DNA from 2 places in the Streptomyces sp. NPDC047022 genome. Region 1 is predicted to be linked to the other one. Evidence: predicted binding sites of a transcription regulator. Region 1 holds the regulator's gene; the other holds the start of a gene.
The links. Region 1 encodes HrcA, which represses chaperone genes, less so after heat shock. Its sites were predicted from a motif close to TTNGCACTCNGNNNNNCNGAGTGCNAA; they were not measured.

Region 1 (8,246 bases):
CCTCGCCCGTGTTCTCCGGCCAGCCCAGTGCGCGGCACACGCCCTTCTTCCAGTCCTCGCCGTGCGGGACGCGCGGCCACCCGCCGATGCCGAGGGACGACGGCTTCACGGCCTCCCAGATGTCGATGTACGGGTGGCCCACCACCAGAGCGTGCTCGCTCGTCACCGACTGCGCGATCCTCCACTCCTTGGTGCCGGGGACCAGATGGTCCACCAGGACGCCGAGGCGGGCGTCGGGGCCGGGGGAGAAGGACTCCACGATCGAGGGCAGGTCGTCCACGCCCTCCAGGTACTCGACCACCACTCCCTCGATGCGCAGGTCGTCGCCCCACACCCGCTCGACCAGTTCCGCGTCGTGGCGTCCCTCGACATAGATACGGCCCGCACGGGCCACCCGCGCCCGCGCGCCCGGGACGGCCACCGAACCCGACGCCGTGCGCGTGGGACGGGCCGGGGCGGCCGAGGGGCGGACCAGGGTCACCACCCTGCCCTCGAGCAGGAAACCCCGTGGCTGAAGCGGGAAGACGCGGTGCTTGCCGAAGCGGTCCTCCAGCGTCACCGTGCCCGCCTCGCAGCGGATCACCGCGCCGCAGAAGCCGGTCCCCGGCTCCTCCACCACCAGACCGGGCTCCGCCGGGACCTCCGGCACGGGCTGGGGCTTCTTCCACGGAGGGGTCAGATCCGGCGAGTACTGGCGCATTCGGATGACGATAGGAGAAGGCGTTCGCCCGGTTCTACGACACGCCGAAACGCGCGGCCAGTTCATCGCGCTGTGCACGCACGAACGCGGCGTCCACGACCGCACCGTGACCGGGCACGTACAGCGCGTCCTCCCCGCCCAGTTCCAGCAGCCGGTCCAGCGCCGCCGGCCACTGCGCGGGCACCGCGTCCGGGCCCGCCTGCGGCTCCCCGGACTCCTCCACCAGGTCCCCGCAGAACACCACCTCCCGCTCCCCTGGGACGAGGACCACCAGATCGTGGGCCGTATGACCGGGGCCCACGTTCGCCAGCAGCACCCGCACCCCGCCCAGGTCCAGCGTCCACTCGCCCGAGACCAGATGGTCCGGAGCGGACAGCGCGCCCGCGGCGTCGGTCGCCTCCCGCGGGTCCAGGCCGTACCGCACCCCGTCCGCGGCCAGTTCGGCACGCTCATGGGCGAACACCGTCTCGACGCCCACCGCGCCGAACACCTCCGCGCCCGGGAACGAGGCCGCCCCGAAGACATGGTCGAAGTGCGGGTGCGTGAGCGCGAGATGCGTCACATCCCGGTCCCCGCCCAGGGGAGCGAGCAGCAGGCGCGCCTCGGCACGCAGCCGCGCGCCCTCGCCGAGGCTCGACCCCGCGTCGACCAGAAGCGCCGAGTGCTCACCCGCGACCAGCCCCGCCGTGCAGTCCCAGACCGGGAGCCGCCTGCGCCCCGCCCGCGGTCCGAGCGCCTCCCAGCCGGTCCCTTCCCACAACTGTCCCGACTCCGTCATGCCCCGACGCTATCGGCAGTCGCCCGGCCGCCGGGCCTGGAAGGACACGCCGGGACAGGTCGGTACACGTCGGTACGGCGCAGTCGCCCGCCCTTGCCGGGGGCGTACCCGCCCGCCGTACACTGACTCCGGGATTGCTGGCACTCGGATGCGCGGAGTGCCAGGGGAAACGCCAACGGGGACGCAACGCTGGAGGTGCGCGCGATGCTCAGTGAACGCAGGCTCGAAGTGCTGCGCGCCATCGTCCAGGACTACGTCGGCACCGAGGAGCCGGTCGGCTCCAAGGCACTGACCGAGCGCCACAACCTCGGCGTCTCCCCCGCCACCGTCCGCAACGACATGGCCGTGCTGGAGGACGAGGGCTATATCGCCCAGCCGCACACCAGCGCCGGACGTATCCCCACGGACAAGGGCTACCGTCTCTTCGTGGACAAGCTCGCGGCCGTCAAGCCCATGAGCCCGCCCGAGCGACGCGCGATCCAGAACTTCCTGGAGGGCGCCGTCGACCTGGACGACGTCGTGGCGCGTACGGTGCGGCTGCTCGCGCAGCTCACCCGGCAGGTCGCCGTCGTGCAGTACCCGTCGCTGACCCGCTCGACGGTGCGGCACGTGGAGCTGCTGTCCATGGCGCCCGCGAGGGTGATGCTCGTGCTGATCACGGACACGGGACGGGTCGAGCAGCGCATGATCGACTGCCCGGCGCCGTTCGGAGAAACGTCTCTCGCGGATCTGCGCGCACGGCTCAACAGCCGTGTCGCGGGCCGCCGCTTCGCGGACGTTCCTCAGCTTGTGCAGGACCTTCCCGAGGCCTTCGAGGAGCCGGAGGACCGCGGCACGGTCGCGGTGGTGCTCTCCACCCTCCTGGAGACGCTCGTGGAGGAGACCGAGGAGCGGCTGATGATCGGCGGCACCGCCAATCTCACCCGTTTCGGACATGACTTCCCTCTCACGATCCGCCCCGTGCTGGAGGCACTTGAGGAGCAGGTCGTGCTCCTCAAGCTGCTGGGCGAGGCAAAGGATCCGGCCATGCGGGTGCGTATCGGCCATGAGAACGCGCATGAGGGACTCAACTCCACGTCCGTGGTCTCCGTGGGCTACGGTTCGGGCGGCGAAGCAGTAGCGAAACTCGGCGTGGTCGGACCGACCCGCATGGATTACCCGGGAACGATGGGAGCGGTACGAGCGGTGGCACGGTACGTCGGACAGATCCTGGCGGAGTCGTAAGTGGCCACGGACTACTACGCCGTGCTCGGCGTGCGCCGCGACGCGTCGCAGGAAGAGATCAAGAAGGCGTTCCGCCGGCTCGCGCGCGAGCTGCACCCGGACGTCAATCCCGATCCGAAGACGCAGGAGCGGTTCAAGGAGATCAACGCCGCGTACGAGGTGCTCTCGGACCCGCAGAAGAAGCAGGTCTACGACCTCGGCGGCGACCCGCTGTCCCAGGCGGGCGGCGGTGCGGGCGGCTTCGGCGCGGGCGGCTTCGGGAACTTCTCCGACATCATGGACGCGTTCTTCGGCACGGCGTCGCAGCGCGGACCGCGCTCGCGCACCCGCCGGGGCCAGGACGCCATGATCCGGCTGGAGATCGAGCTCGACGAGGCGGCCTTCGGTACGACGAAGGACATCCAGGTCGACACGGCCGTCGTCTGCAACACCTGCAACGGAGAGGGCGCCGCGCCCGGCACCTCCGCGCAGACCTGTGACATGTGCCGTGGCCGTGGTGAGGTGTCGCAGGTCACGCGGTCCTTCCTGGGCCAGGTCATGACGTCGCGGCCGTGTCCGCAGTGCCAGGGCTTCGGCACGATCGTCCCCAACCCGTGCCCGGAGTGCGCGGGCGACGGGCGCGTACGGTCCCGCCGTACGCTCACGGTCAAGATCCCGGCGGGTGTCGACAACGGCACGCGGATCCAGCTCGCGGGCGAGGGCGAGGTCGGCCCCGGCGGCGGCCCCGCCGGAGACCTGTACGTCGAGATCCACGAACTGCCGCACTCGATGTTCCAGCGCCGCGGCGACGACCTGCACTGCACGGTCACCATCCCCATGACGGCGGCGGCCCTCGGCACGAAGGTCCCGCTGGAGACGCTGGACGGCCTGGAGGAGGTCGACATCCGCCCCGGTACGCAGTCCGGGCAGTCGATCCCGATGCACGGCCGCGGTGTCACGCATCTGCGCGGCGGCGGCCGGGGCGACCTGATCGTGCATGTCGAGGTCCAGACCCCGACGAAGCTGGACCCCGAGCAGGAGCGCCTGCTCAGGGAACTGGCTGCACTGCGCGGCGAGGAACGGCCCCAGGGCCAGTTCCAGCCAGGGCAGCAGGGGTTGTTCTCGCGGTTGAAGGATGCGTTCAACGGGCGCTGATCGCGCTGGTGAGGGCGCGGTGGGCCCGGCCGGGGGTCCGGGGGTTGTCCCCCGGGCAGGCACAGTCAGCCAGGGCAGCAGGGGTTGTTCTCGCGGTTGAAGGATGCGTTCAACGGGCGCTGACGGAGCCCCTCACCCGTGAGGCCGTCCCCTGGAATAGGCCGGGGGACGGCTGGATTCGGACTTGTGCCGAGTACGTGACACGATGCGGTCATGTCCTCCGCACTGACCGATCTCCTCAGACATCCGATCGTGCAGGCCCCCATGGCGGGCGGCATCGCCGTGCCGCAGCTGGCCGCCGCCGTGTCCGAGGCCGGGGGACTGGGGTTTCTCGCCGCCGGTTACAAGACCGCCGACGGTATGTACCAGGAGATCAAGCAGGTGCGCGGACTCACGAGCCGCCCCTTCGGCGTGAACGTGTTCCTGCCGCAGCCGGAGTCCGCCGACCCGGCCGCCGTCGAGGTCTACGCCAACCAGCTGGCCGGCGAGGCCACCTGGTACGACACCGAACTGGGCGACCCGGACAGCGGGCGCGACGACGGCTACGACGTCAAGCTGGCCGTCCTGCTCGACAACCCGGTGCCGGCCGTCTCCTTCCACTTCGGGGTCCCCGCCCCGGAGATCCTGGAGTCCCTGCGGCGCGCGGGCACCGTCACCCTCGTCACGGCGACCACGGCCGACGAGGCGCTCGCGGTGCAGAACGCGGGTGCCGACGCCGTGATCGCGCAGGGCATCGAGGCCGGCGGCCACCAGGGCACCCACCGGGACATCCAGGAGAACGACGGGTCCGGTATCGGCCTGCTCACCCTCCTCGCCCAGATGCGCGAGACCGTGGAGATCCCGGTCGTGGCGGCGGGCGGCCTCATGCGCGGCAGCCAGATCGCCGCCGCACTCGCGGCGGGCGCGAGCGCGGCGCAGCTCGGCACCGCGTTCATCCCGACCCCCGAGTCCGGAGCCGCTCCCGTGTACAAGCGGGCACTGACCGACCCCTTGTTCGTCCGCACGGGCCTGACCCGTGCGTTCTCCGGGCGCCCGGCGCGCGCTCTGGTCAACCGGTTCATCCGGGAGCACGGACCCTACGCGCCCGCCGCGTACCCCGAGATCAACCACCTCACCTCGCCGGTGCGCAAGGCGGCGGCGAAGGCGGGCGACGCGCAGGGCATGGCGCTGTTCGCCGGGCAGGGGCACCGCCTGGTCCGTGAACTGCCGGCCGGACAGCTGGTGCAGGTGCTGGCGGCGGAACTGAAGGCCGCCACGACAGCGTTGTCGGCGGGAGGTGCCGGGCGATGACGGCTCCAGTGTTCATCGTGGACCGACTCGACGCCGTGGGGCCGGAGTTCGTGCTCGACGGACCCGAGGGGCGCCACGCCGTCTCCGTGAAGCGACTGCGGCCCGGCGAGGACGTGGTCCTGACCGATGGTCAGGGGCACTGGGCCGAGGGCGTGGTGAAGGCCGCCGAGGGCAAGGACCGGCTGGTGGTCATGGACCTGGAGGCCGTCCACGAGGAGCCGCCCGCGCCGGTGCGCATCACCGTCGTCCAGGCCCTGCCCAAGGGTGACCGGGGCGAACTCGCCGTGGAGACCATGACCGAGGTGGGCGTCGACGCGATAGTCCCCTGGGCGGCCTCCCGGTGCATCACCCAGTGGAAGGGCGACCGGGGGCTGAAGTCGCTGGGCAAGTGGCGGGCCACCGCCCGCGAGGCGGGCAAGCAGTCCCGCCGGGTGCGCTTCCCGGAGGTCGCGGACGCCGCGACGACCAAGCAGGTCGCAGCACTTGTGGCCGAGGCCGACTTCGCGGCCGTGCTGCACGAGAGCGGCGACGAACCGCTCGCGACCGTCGAACTCCCCGCCCAGGGCGAGATCGTGCTGATCGTCGGACCCGAGGGAGGCGTGTCCCCCGAGGAGCTGGCGCTGTTCGGGGAGGCGGGCGCGAGGCCGTTCCGCCTGGGGCGTACTGTCCTGCGTACATCGACCGCCGGCACCGCGGCGGCAGCGCTGCTGCTCGGCCGCACGGGCCGATGGTCCTGACCCACTGACCCACGAGGGGACGCCGTGGAACTCGCACAGATACGGCTGCTGGTCTCGGACTTCGCCGCGTGCTACCGCTTCTATGCCGAAGTCCTCGGTCTCAAGCCCCAGTCGGGGGCGGAGAACGGCCCGTACGAGAAGTTCAGTCCCAGCACCGGCTCGGCGGGTATCGCGCTCCAGGACCGGGCCATGATGGCCGGGATGCTCGGCGAACTGGGCGAGGCGGCGACGGGCCACCGCTCGATGGTGGTGCTGCGCCTGGACGATCTGGACGCGTACTGCGAGGAGATAGTGTCCCGGGGCGCGACGCTGCTGCACGGACCGGCCCCCATGACCGACCGTATGCGCGTCGCCCACCTCAAGGACCCGGAGGGCAACCTGGTGGAACTCCAGGAGTGGCTTCTGCTCCGCCCCTGACGGTCCGGGCGTCTGATACGACGTTCGCCGCGCATGCGTTTGATGGTGCACGCGAGCGCCCGGATGGCCGTATGCACTCTACCGTCATCGGCGAAGCGGTGGCACGATGCCCTCCATGGGGGCATTGAGGCGGATTTGGCGGAGGCCGAGAGTCCCGCGGCTCGCGGCGGTGACCGGGCTCGTGGCGGTCGGCGTCGGCGGAGCTGTCGCATGCCGGCCCGGTGACCTGAGTTCCGCGTCGGTGGCGTACACCACCGACCAGACGGCCACCCGGCAGCTCCAGCGGCAGCATGTGACGGTACGTTGGCTGAGCTGCACCGGCGAGTACGGCGACCAGCACTCCACGGCGGGACGGACGCCCGCCCCCGCCGTGAGCACCATCGTCACCGTCGACTGCCAGGGACAGACCGACGACGGCAAGGCCATCACCGTCAAGGGCCGGGTCACCCGGGCCGTCGACGGCAAATGCGTGCGCGGCGACGTCAGGGCCACCGTGGGCGGCAGACAGCTGTTCCACCTCAGCGGTCTGGGCGACTGCGGCGCCGGCACCCCGGTGCCGCCGGTGTCGTACCACTCGGTGAACCCGGGACAGCCGAATCCCACCGTCACGGTGACGGTCACCAGGACGATCTGGTGCCAGGGCGACCCCACCTGCTGGCCGGTCCAGGGCAAGTGACGCACGTGCCTCAGGCGTGGATATGGAGAAAAGCCCTGCCAGGGGCGGGGATCGCTGCTTAGGGTGATCTGGTGACTCAGTCCGTATCGAACGCGTACCTGAGGTTTCCGCACCCGCACGGCGAGTTGGTCGCCTTCACCGCCGAGGACGACGTCTGGGTCGCCCCGATCGACGGCGGCCGTGCCTGGCGGGTCAGCGCCGACAACGTTCCGGTGAACCATCCCCGCATCTCCCCGGACGGGACCACCGTAGCCTGGACCTCCACCCGCGACGGCGCACCCGAAGTGCATGTCGCCCCGATCGACGGCGGACCCGCCAAGCGCCTGACGTATTGGGGAAGTTGGAAGACCCAGGTACGCGGCTGGACCCCCGGTGGCGAGGTGCTCGCCCTCAGTACGGCCGGCCAGGCATCGCTGCGCCGCACCTGGGCCCGCGCCGTACCGCTCGACGGCGGACCGGCCACCACGCTGCCCTACGGGCCCGTCGGCGAGGTCGCCCACGGTCCGATGACGGTGCTGCTGTCCGCGACCATGGGCCGCGAGGCCGCCTCGTGGAAGCGCTACCGCGGCGGCACGGCGGGCAAGCTGTGGATCGACCGGGAGGGCGACGGGGAGTTCGTACGGCTGCACGAGGACTTGGACGGCAACATCGAGTACCCGGTGTGGGTCGGAACGGGGGAGGGGGGAGAGGAGCCGCGAACTCGGGGGCGCATCGCGTTCCTCTCCGACCACGAGGGCGTCGGGGCGCTGTACTCGTCGCTCGCCGACGGGTCCGACCTGCGGCGTCACACCCCGCTCGAGGAAGGCTTCTACGCCCGGCACGCCGCCACCGACGGCGCCCGGGTCGTGTACTCCCGCGCCGGTGAACTCTGGCTCCTCGACGACCTGGAGGGTGCGGAACCCCGGCGGCTGGACATCCGGCTCGGCGGGCAGCGCACCGACCTCCAGCCGTACCCCGTCAGCGCCTCCCGCTGGTTCGGCGCCGCCTCGCCCGACCACACCGGGCGCGGTAGCGCCGTCAGCGTGCGCGGAGCCGTCCACTGGGTCACGCATCGCTCGGGCCCCACCCGCGCGCTCGCCGCCGAGCAGGGCGTACGCGGCCGGCTGCCGCGCACCTTCCGCGCCGAGGGCGAGGAGTGGGTGGTGTGGGTGACGGACGCCGAGGGCGAGGACGCGCTCGAACTCGCGCCCGCCACCGGTCTGCTGCCCGGCTCCATTCCGCGACGACTGGCCGTGGGTCAGCTCGGTCGTGTGCTGGGCATGGCAGTGGCGCCCGACGGCGGCCGGATCG
Region 2 (8,246 bases), on a different contig from region 1:
CGCGCGAAGTCGTCCTTCACATGCAGCACGACCGGGGTCCACTCCGGCGTGCCGAAGCGGGAGTTGACCTCCTGCGCCACCCGCTGGACCTCCGCCGTGTAGTCGCGGTAGACGGCCAGATCCTGGCGGGAGGGGTAGGCGAAGGCGATGTGGCAGACGCGCTCGCGCCACTCGGGACGCGTATCGAGCAGTTCCTCGTACGCCAGCAGGCCCCGCACGATGTTCTTCGACAGTTCCGTGCGGTCCACCCGCACGATCGTCCTGCGGGCGGTGCCGTCCGGGGCGGAGCCCACCTGTTCGCGCAGCATCGCCATCCGCTCGTCCACGTCCGGCTGGTGCGCCCGCCGCCGCAGGAAGTCGGCGTCCGCTCCGAGCCCATGGACACCGATGCGCGTGCCCGAGGGGATTCCGGGGCCGAGGACGGCATGGCAGCAGTCCGTGAACGCGTCCGCCCAGCGCCGGGTGAGGAACGCCGCCCGGTCCGCTCCCAGGATCCCGCCGAGCACCTGCGCCGCGATGTCGTCGGGCAGCAGACGGAAGTACTCCGGGGGCGCCCATGGCGTGTGCGAGAAATGGCCGATCCGCAGGTCGGGGCGGAGCTCGCGGAGCATCCTGGGCGCCAGGGCGAGGTGGTAGTCCTGGATCAGGACCGCCGCACCCTGCGCCGCCTCCTCGGCCAGGGCCTGCGCGAAGGCGTGGTTGTAGGCCTCGTACGACGCCCACTGGCGGCGGAACTCCGCGTCGAACACCGGCTCGAGCGGAGTCTGGTACAGCATGTGGTGCACGAACCACAGCACGGAGTTGGCGACGCCGTTGTACGCGTCGGAGAACACCGTCGCGTCGATGTCCAGCATCCGCACCCGCTGCCCGCCGGTCGCGTCCTCGGACAGGCGACGGCCGCCGTGCGAGCGCCGTACCGCCTCCCGGTCTGCGTCGCTCAGCGCGGCGCACACCCACACCGCGTCCGCGTCAGGACCGATGGCCGACAGGCCCGAGACCAGCCCGCCGCCGCCCCGTTTGGCATGCAGCACGCCACCCTCGCGCACCTCGTACGAAACCGGGCCGCGATTGGACGCGACCAGCACCTCAGCACCGTGCGTGGAAGCCATAGACCTCAACCTAGCCCGGCCCGGAAACGCTCAAACGTTCTGCGCTGACGAGTGGCCGATCAGGCCACCCTGCGCGCCGCGTACTCCGCTGTCTCCGCCATGGGCGGCCTCTCCTCCGTGTCCACGGAGTACGTCCGCGGCTCGAATCCCTCCTCGCCGCGCTCGAACTGGGTGAGGGCGGGCCGGACCAGATGGCCGCGGGCCAGACGCAACTGCGCGGTGCGGTAGATCGCGGCGGCCATGCGGCCCAGCGCCTGGCTGTCCTGGTGCCGGTGCTTGCGCACGCCGACGTCGACCTGTGCCAGGGCGTCCAGACCCACCAGGTGCAGGGCGTCGACCAGCATGCCGAGCTCGACGCCGTAGCCGACCGGGAAGGGCAGCCGTTCCAGCAGGGAGCGGCGGGCCGCGTACTCGCCGCCGAGCGGCTGGACGAAACCGGCCAGCCGGGGCCAGTGCATGTTGAGCAGCGGCCGGGCCATCAGCTCCGTGACGCGCCCGCCCTGGCCGGCCGTGTCGCCCATCGGCCGGTCGTACATCGCCTTCACCAGGTCCACGCCCGGGTCGGTGAGCAGCGGGCCCACGATCCCGGACACGAAGTCGGACGAGAACTCCCTGAGGTCCGCGTCGATGAAGCACACGATGTCGCCGCCGGTGACGAGCAGAGACCGCCACAGCACCTCTCCCTTGCCGGGGACGGCCGGGATGCGGGGCAGGATGTCGTCGCGGCGGACGACCCTGGCCCCCGCGGCCGCGGCGACCTCGGCGGTGCGGTCGGTCGACCCCGAGTCGACCACGACGAGCTCGTCGACCAGCGGGGCTCGCTCCACGAGGTCGCGGCGTATGACGGTGACGATGTCGCCGACCGTCCGCTCCTCGTTCAGCGCGGGCAGCACGACAGAGACCGACTGCCCCGTCCGCTGCTTGGCGGCGAGGATCCTGGCGAGGGGGCGATCGGCCACGGACCAGGAGCGGGTGGCCAGCCAGCGCTCGACTTCTTCCAGCACGGTCTGCGGCACAGTCAGCGGCTCCTCACGTTGTCTCGCGGTTCGGACGACTATCTCAACCGTCCTGGCCTTCGGTTACAGTCTTGAACAACGCCGATGACCATCGCATATCCGGGGTCGCCGGCGTCCACAACCGCATACCGCTCATCCAGAGGGGCAGAGGGACACGGCCCGATGAAGCCCCGGCAACCCTCCAGCCGGTTTCTCGTCTTTGCAGCTCGCAGCGAGGCTCCCGGCTAGGGAAGGTGCCAAATCCGTCTCACGGCGAGGTGCGTCGTGAGGAAGATGAGGAGAGAGGGCCTCGCCTGACATGGCTGCGCAGACTGTTGCAAGCTTCACGAACTCCGTCGATCTCGGTCCCGCCGCGGCACTTTCCTGTCGCGAGTGCGGCCACCGGGTGCCGCTCGGCCCGGTCTTCGCGTGCGAGGAGTGCTTCGGGCCGCTGGAGATCGCGTACGACTTCTCGGGCTACGACGCCGAGGAGCTGCGCAAGCGGATCGAGGCGGGTCCCGCGAACATCTGGCGCTACGCGCCGCTGCTGCCCGTCCCTGCGGACGTCGCCGGCAAGCCGAACCTGAACCCGGGCTGGACCGAGCTCGTCAAGGCCGACAATCTCGCGCGCGAGCTCGGAGTGACCGGCGGGCTGTGGGTGAAGGACGACTCCGGCAACCCGACGCACTCCTTCAAGGACCGCGTGGTCGCCCAGGCCCTGGAGGCGGCGCGCGCCTTCGGCTTCACCACGCTCTCCTGCTCCTCCACCGGCAATCTCGCGGGCGCGGTCGGCGCGGCGGCGGCCCGCGCCGGCTTCCGCTCCTGCGTCTTCATCCCGCACGACCTGGAGCAGGGCAAGGTCGTCATGGCCGCGGTCTACGGCGGTGAGCTCGTCGGCATCGAAGGCAACTACGACGACGTGAACCGCTTCTGCTCCGAGCTGATCGGCGACCCGGCGGGCGAGGGCTGGGGCTTCGTCAACGTCAACCTCCGCCCGTACTACGCGGAGGGGTCCAAGACCCTGGCGTACGAGATCGCCGAGCAGCTCGGCTGGCGGCTGCCCGACCAGATCGTGGTCCCCATCGCCTCCGGTTCGCAGCTGACGAAGATCGACAAGGGTCTGCGGGAGCTGGTCGCGCTCGGTCTCGTCGAGGACAAGCCGTACAAGATCTTCGGTGCGCAGGCCGAGGGCTGCTCGCCGGTGTCGGCCGCGTTCAAGGCGGGGCATGACGTGGTGAGGCCGCAGAAGCCGGACACCATCGCCAAGTCGCTGGCGATCGGGAACCCGGCGGACGGCCCCTATGTCCTCGACATCGCCCGCCGTACCGGTGGCGCGGTGGAGGATGTGACGGACGCGCAGATCGTGGACGCCATCAAGCTGCTCGCCCGCACCGAGGGCATCTTCGCGGAGACGGCCGGCGGTGTGACGGTCGGCGTGACCCGCAAGCTGATCGAGAACGGTGTGCTCGACCCGGCGAAGTCGACGGTCGTGCTGAACACCGGTGACGGTCTCAAGACCCTGGACGCGGTGGCGGGCACGGGGCTGACCGCCACGATCCGCCCGAACCTCGACTCCTTCCGCGAGGCCGGGCTCGCCTGAGCCGTCCGCTCGCCCACCCCCCGCCAGCCGTACCCCGACCGGAGGCCACACCCCATGAGCGTCACCGTCCGCATCCCCACCATCCTGCGCACCTACACCGGCGGCCAGGCCGAGGTGCCCGCCGAGGGCGCCACCCTCGCCGAGGTCATCGCCGATCTGGAGAAGAACCACACCGGGATCGCCGCCCGCGTCCTGGACGATCAGGGCAAGCTGCGCCGTTTCGTCAACGTGTACGTCAACGACGACGACGTCCGCTTCGAGCAGGGCCTGGAGACCGCCACTCCGGACGGCGTGGGCGTCTCCATCATCCCGGCGGTCGCGGGCGGCTGACGGCGGCGATCGAAGACCGCTCATCCGCGGGAAAATTACCCTCGGTAACGCAGGTAACGGAGAGTTCACCGAATTGCCTCCTCCGCTTGAGAAGTGGAGGGGGCAATTCTGTGTGGTTGAGCGCGATACAGTTGGGGTACCACGCGGGGTTTTCCCTATCGAACACCCTGGCGTCATGCCTTCTCCCCGCCAAGAAGTAGCCAAAGTGTGCGGGATATTTGCGCCGATCACCCCTTTTGCCGGGTCCGACTTGCCCTGAATTTACGTGCATTGTTCGTACATTTCCGATCGGTCGTGCCCGGAATTCTCGTCCGATTGACCTGTTGCAGACGGCAGTTGGACAGATACATTCAGCCGCGGTCGACGCGTTCCGGCGCACGCCCCCAACCGTTTGGGGGGTGAGGTCTGACCCGGATCCGCGAAGTGTGGATCTGTGCAAGGGCCAGTAATAGGGGAGTTAGGCATGGCTCAGGGCACCGTCAAGTGGTTCAACGCGGAGAAGGGGTACGGCTTCATCGCGGTCGACGGTGGTGCGGATGTTTTCGTCCACTACAGCGCGATCCAGATGGACGGTTACCGCACCCTCGAAGAGGGCCAGCGGGTCGAGTTCGAGATCTCGCAGGGTCAGAAGGGGCCGCAGGCGGACATGGTCCGTCTGGCCGGTTGAGTTGCGCGCCGACGACTGAACTGTTCGACGTGTCGAGGGGCTCGTATCCCATAGGGGTGCGAGCCCCTCGGTCTGCCCCGGAGCCTGTGCGGGCGCGTCCGGGGGCCCGTGCGGGCCTGTTCCGGAACCCGTCCGGGGCGGGGTGTCCACGGGCGGTTCGTCAGGGGCGCATCGTCAGGCCCACCTGCGGATCATGCTCCTTTGTTCACCACGCGATCCGCGGTAGCCGCTTGCACTCGGCAGGGGCGAGTGCTAATCATTGGCGTTAGCACTCTGAAGGTGAGAGTGACAAAGAAGGACCGGGTCGGTGAGGCCGTTGGACCGGGTGGGGCAGGGAACCTCCGGCCGGGGCCGTCCGTCGCGGGCGCGGGCGCGGTCCGAAGGAATCACCCCCAGTCCTGGAGGGACCACTTCACATGGCCAAGATCATCGCGTTCGACGAGGAGGCGCGGCGCGGCCTCGAGCGCGGCATGAACCAGCTCGCGGACGCCGTCAAGGTGACGCTCGGCCCCAAGGGCCGCAACGTCGTCCTCGAGAAGAAGTGGGGCGCCCCCACGATCACCAACGATGGTGTGTCCATCGCCAAGGAGATCGAGCTCGAGGACCCGTACGAGAAGATCGGCGCCGAGCTGGTCAAGGAAGTCGCCAAGAAGACGGACGACGTCGCCGGTGACGGTACGACCACCGCGACCGTTCTCGCCCAGGCGCTGGTCCGCGAGGGCCTGCGCAACGTCGCCGCCGGCGCCAACCCGATGGCCCTCAAGCGCGGTATCGAGAAGGCCGTCGAGGCCGTCTCCGCCGCCCTGCTCGAGCAGGCGAAGGACGTCGAGACCAAGGAGCAGATCGCTTCCACGGCCTCCATCTCCGCTGCTGACACCCAGATCGGCGAGCTGATCGCCGAGGCCATGGACAAGGTCGGCAAGGAAGGCGTCATCACCGTCGAGGAGTCGCAGACCTTCGGTCTCGAGCTGGAGCTCACCGAGGGCATGCGCTTCGACAAGGGCTACATCTCGGCGTACTTCGCCACCGACATGGAGCGTATGGAGGCCGTCCTCGACGACCCGTACATCCTGATCGCCAACCAGAAGATCTCCTCGGTCAAGGACCTGCTCCCGCTCCTCGAGAAGGTCATGCAGTCGGGCAAGCCGCTGCTGATCATCGCCGAGGACGTCGAGGGCGAGGCCCTGTCGACCCTGGTCGTCAACAAGATCCGCGGCACCTTCAAGTCCGTCGCCGTCAAGGCCCCGGGCTTCGGTGACCGCCGCAAGGCCATGCTCGGCGACATCGCCATCCTCACGGGCGGCGAGGTCATCTCCGAGGAGGTCGGCCTCAAGCTGGAGAACGCGACCCTGGACCTCCTGGGCCGCGCCCGCAAGGTCGTCATCACCAAGGACGAGACCACCATCGTCGACGGCTCCGGCTCCGCCGACCAGGTCGCGGGCCGCGTGAACCAGATCCGCGCCGAGATCGAGAACAGCGACTCGGACTACGACCGCGAGAAGCTCCAGGAGCGTCTGGCGAAGCTGGCCGGCGGCGTGGCCGTCATCAAGGCCGGTGCCGCCACCGAGGTCGAGCTCAAGGAGCGCAAGCACCGCATCGAGGACGCCGTCCGCAACGCGAAGGCGGCCGTCGAGGAGGGCATCGTCGCCGGTGGTGGCGTGGCCCTGCTCCAGGCCTCCCAGGTCTTCGAGAAGCTGGAGCTGGAGGGCGACGAGGCCACCGGTGCCGCCGCCGTCAAGCTGGCGCTCGAGGCCCCGCTGAAGCAGATCGCCGTCAACGCCGGCCTCGAGGGCGGCGTCGTGGTGGAGAAGGTGCGCAACCTGACCCCGGGCCACGGCCTGAACGCCGCGACCGGCGAGTACGTCGACCTGGTCAAGGAAGGCATCATCGACCCGGCGAAGGTGACCCGTTCCGCGCTGCAGAACGCCGCCTCCATCGCCGCGCTGTTCCTCACCACCGAGGCCGTCATCGCCGACAAGCCGGAGAAGGCCGCCGCGCCTGCCGGTGGCGGCATGCCGGGCGGTGACATGGACTTCTGATCGACCCCTGGTTGATCGACCGTCCTTCGGACCGAGGGCGGCACTCCCCGACAACGGGGGGTGCCGCCCTCGGGCGTATCCGGGGTGCGGGGGGAGGAATACGGGGTGCCCGGTGACAGTTGTTTTATGCGATGCAACAATGCATACGCACATACCAACCGGTTAGCCGCGTGCCCCGGGCAGAGCCACCGACAAGGAGCCCCCCATATGACCGTCACCGCCTCGGAATCCGCCTCCCGCGCGGCCCGCGTCCTGTCCCGGCCGATCACCCTCAACGGCCTCACGGTCCCGAACCGGATCGCGATGGCCCCGATGACCCGTATGTTCTCCCCGGGCGGCATCCCCGGTGAGGACGTGCGGGCGTACTACGCCCGCCGGGCCGCCGCCGGTGTCGGTCTGATCGTCACCGAGGGCACGTACGTGGGCCACGACTCGGCGGGCCAGAGCGACCGTGTGCCCCGCTTCCACGGCGAGGAGCAGCTGGCGGGCTGGGCGAAGGTCGCCGAGGCGGTGCACGCGGCGGGCGGCACGATCGTTCCGCAGCTGTGGCACATCGGCATGGTGCGCAAGCAGGGCCAGCCGCCGTTCTCCGACGCCCCCGCCGTCGGCCCCTCGGGCCTGCGCATCGGCGCCGACGAGGCCACCGGCAAGGCCATGGACCGGGCCGACCTGGATGCCGTGATCGGCGCGTTCGCCCGGGCCGCGGCCGACGCCGAGCGCATCGGTTTCGACGGTGTGGAGATCCACGGCGCCCATGGCTACCTCGTGGACCAGTTCCTGTGGGAGGGCACCAACCGCCGCGGCGACGCGTACGGCGGCGACCCGGTGGCCCGTACGAAGTTCGGCGCGGAGATCGTGGCCGCCGTACGCGAGGCAGTGTCCCCGGATTTCCCGGTCATCTTCCGCTACTCGCAGTGGAAGCAGGAGGCCTACGACGCCCGGCTCGCCGAGAGCCCCGAGGAGCTGGAGGCGATCCTGGCCCCGCTGGCCGCGGCCGGCGTCGACGTCTTCCACGCCTCCACCCGCCGCTACTGGCTCCCGGAGTTCGAGGGCTCGGACCTCAACCTCGCGGGCTGGACGAAGAAGCTGACCGGCAAGCAGGTCATCACCGTCGGCTCGGTGGGCCTGGACGGCGAGTTCATCAAGTCGTTCATGGGCGAAGGTGCCTCGATCAAGGGCATCGACGACCTCCTGGACCGCATGGAGCGCGACGAGTTCGACATGGTCGCGATCGGCCGTGCCCTGCTTCAGGACCCGGAGTGGGCGGCGAAGGTACTGGCCGACCGCTACGAGGAGCTGAAGCCGTACGACGCGGCGGCGATGAAGAGCCTGTACTGACGGCGGGCCCCACTCGGACGTCCCCCACGGCCGTGGCCCGTCCGGGCTCCGAAGCTCCCGGCTTCAACGGGCGAGGAACGAGCGCAGTTCCGCGCCCAGTTCGGCGGGCATGTCCATCGCGATGAGGTGGGCGGCGGTGGCGAACTCGACCAGGGTGGCGTCGGGGAT

Region 2: the regulator HrcA is predicted to act here: its motif matches at 4,931-4,957, upstream of groL (chaperonin GroEL).

What each region holds. Positions count from the first base shown of each region.
Region 1 is NZ_JBEYVV010000014.1:80,829-89,074, forward strand. It holds gene ABZ845_RS17205 (DUF3097 domain-containing protein) at 1-700, opposite strand, end outside; gene ABZ845_RS17210 (MBL fold metallo-hydrolase) at 735-1,478, opposite strand; gene hrcA (heat-inducible transcriptional repressor HrcA) at 1,683-2,702, shown strand; gene dnaJ (molecular chaperone DnaJ) at 2,703-3,836, shown strand; gene ABZ845_RS17225 (nitronate monooxygenase) at 4,050-5,126, shown strand; gene ABZ845_RS17230 (16S rRNA (uracil(1498)-N(3))-methyltransferase) at 5,123-5,863, shown strand; gene ABZ845_RS17235 (VOC family protein) at 5,888-6,280, shown strand; gene ABZ845_RS17240 (hypothetical protein) at 6,396-6,956, shown strand; gene ABZ845_RS17245 (S41 family peptidase) at 7,028-8,246, shown strand, end outside.
Region 2 is NZ_JBEYVV010000009.1:37,456-45,701, forward strand. It holds gene ABZ845_RS12560 (trehalose-6-phosphate synthase) at 1-1,109, opposite strand, end outside; gene ABZ845_RS12565 (glucosyl-3-phosphoglycerate synthase) at 1,169-2,113, opposite strand; SAM riboswitch class I at 2,255-2,405, shown strand; gene thrC (threonine synthase) at 2,424-3,704, shown strand; gene ABZ845_RS12575 (MoaD/ThiS family protein) at 3,759-4,034, shown strand; gene ABZ845_RS12580 (cold-shock protein) at 4,498-4,701, shown strand; gene groL (chaperonin GroEL) at 5,118-6,740, shown strand; gene ABZ845_RS12590 (NADH:flavin oxidoreductase) at 6,948-8,078, shown strand; gene ABZ845_RS12595 (alpha/beta fold hydrolase) at 8,142-8,246, opposite strand, start outside.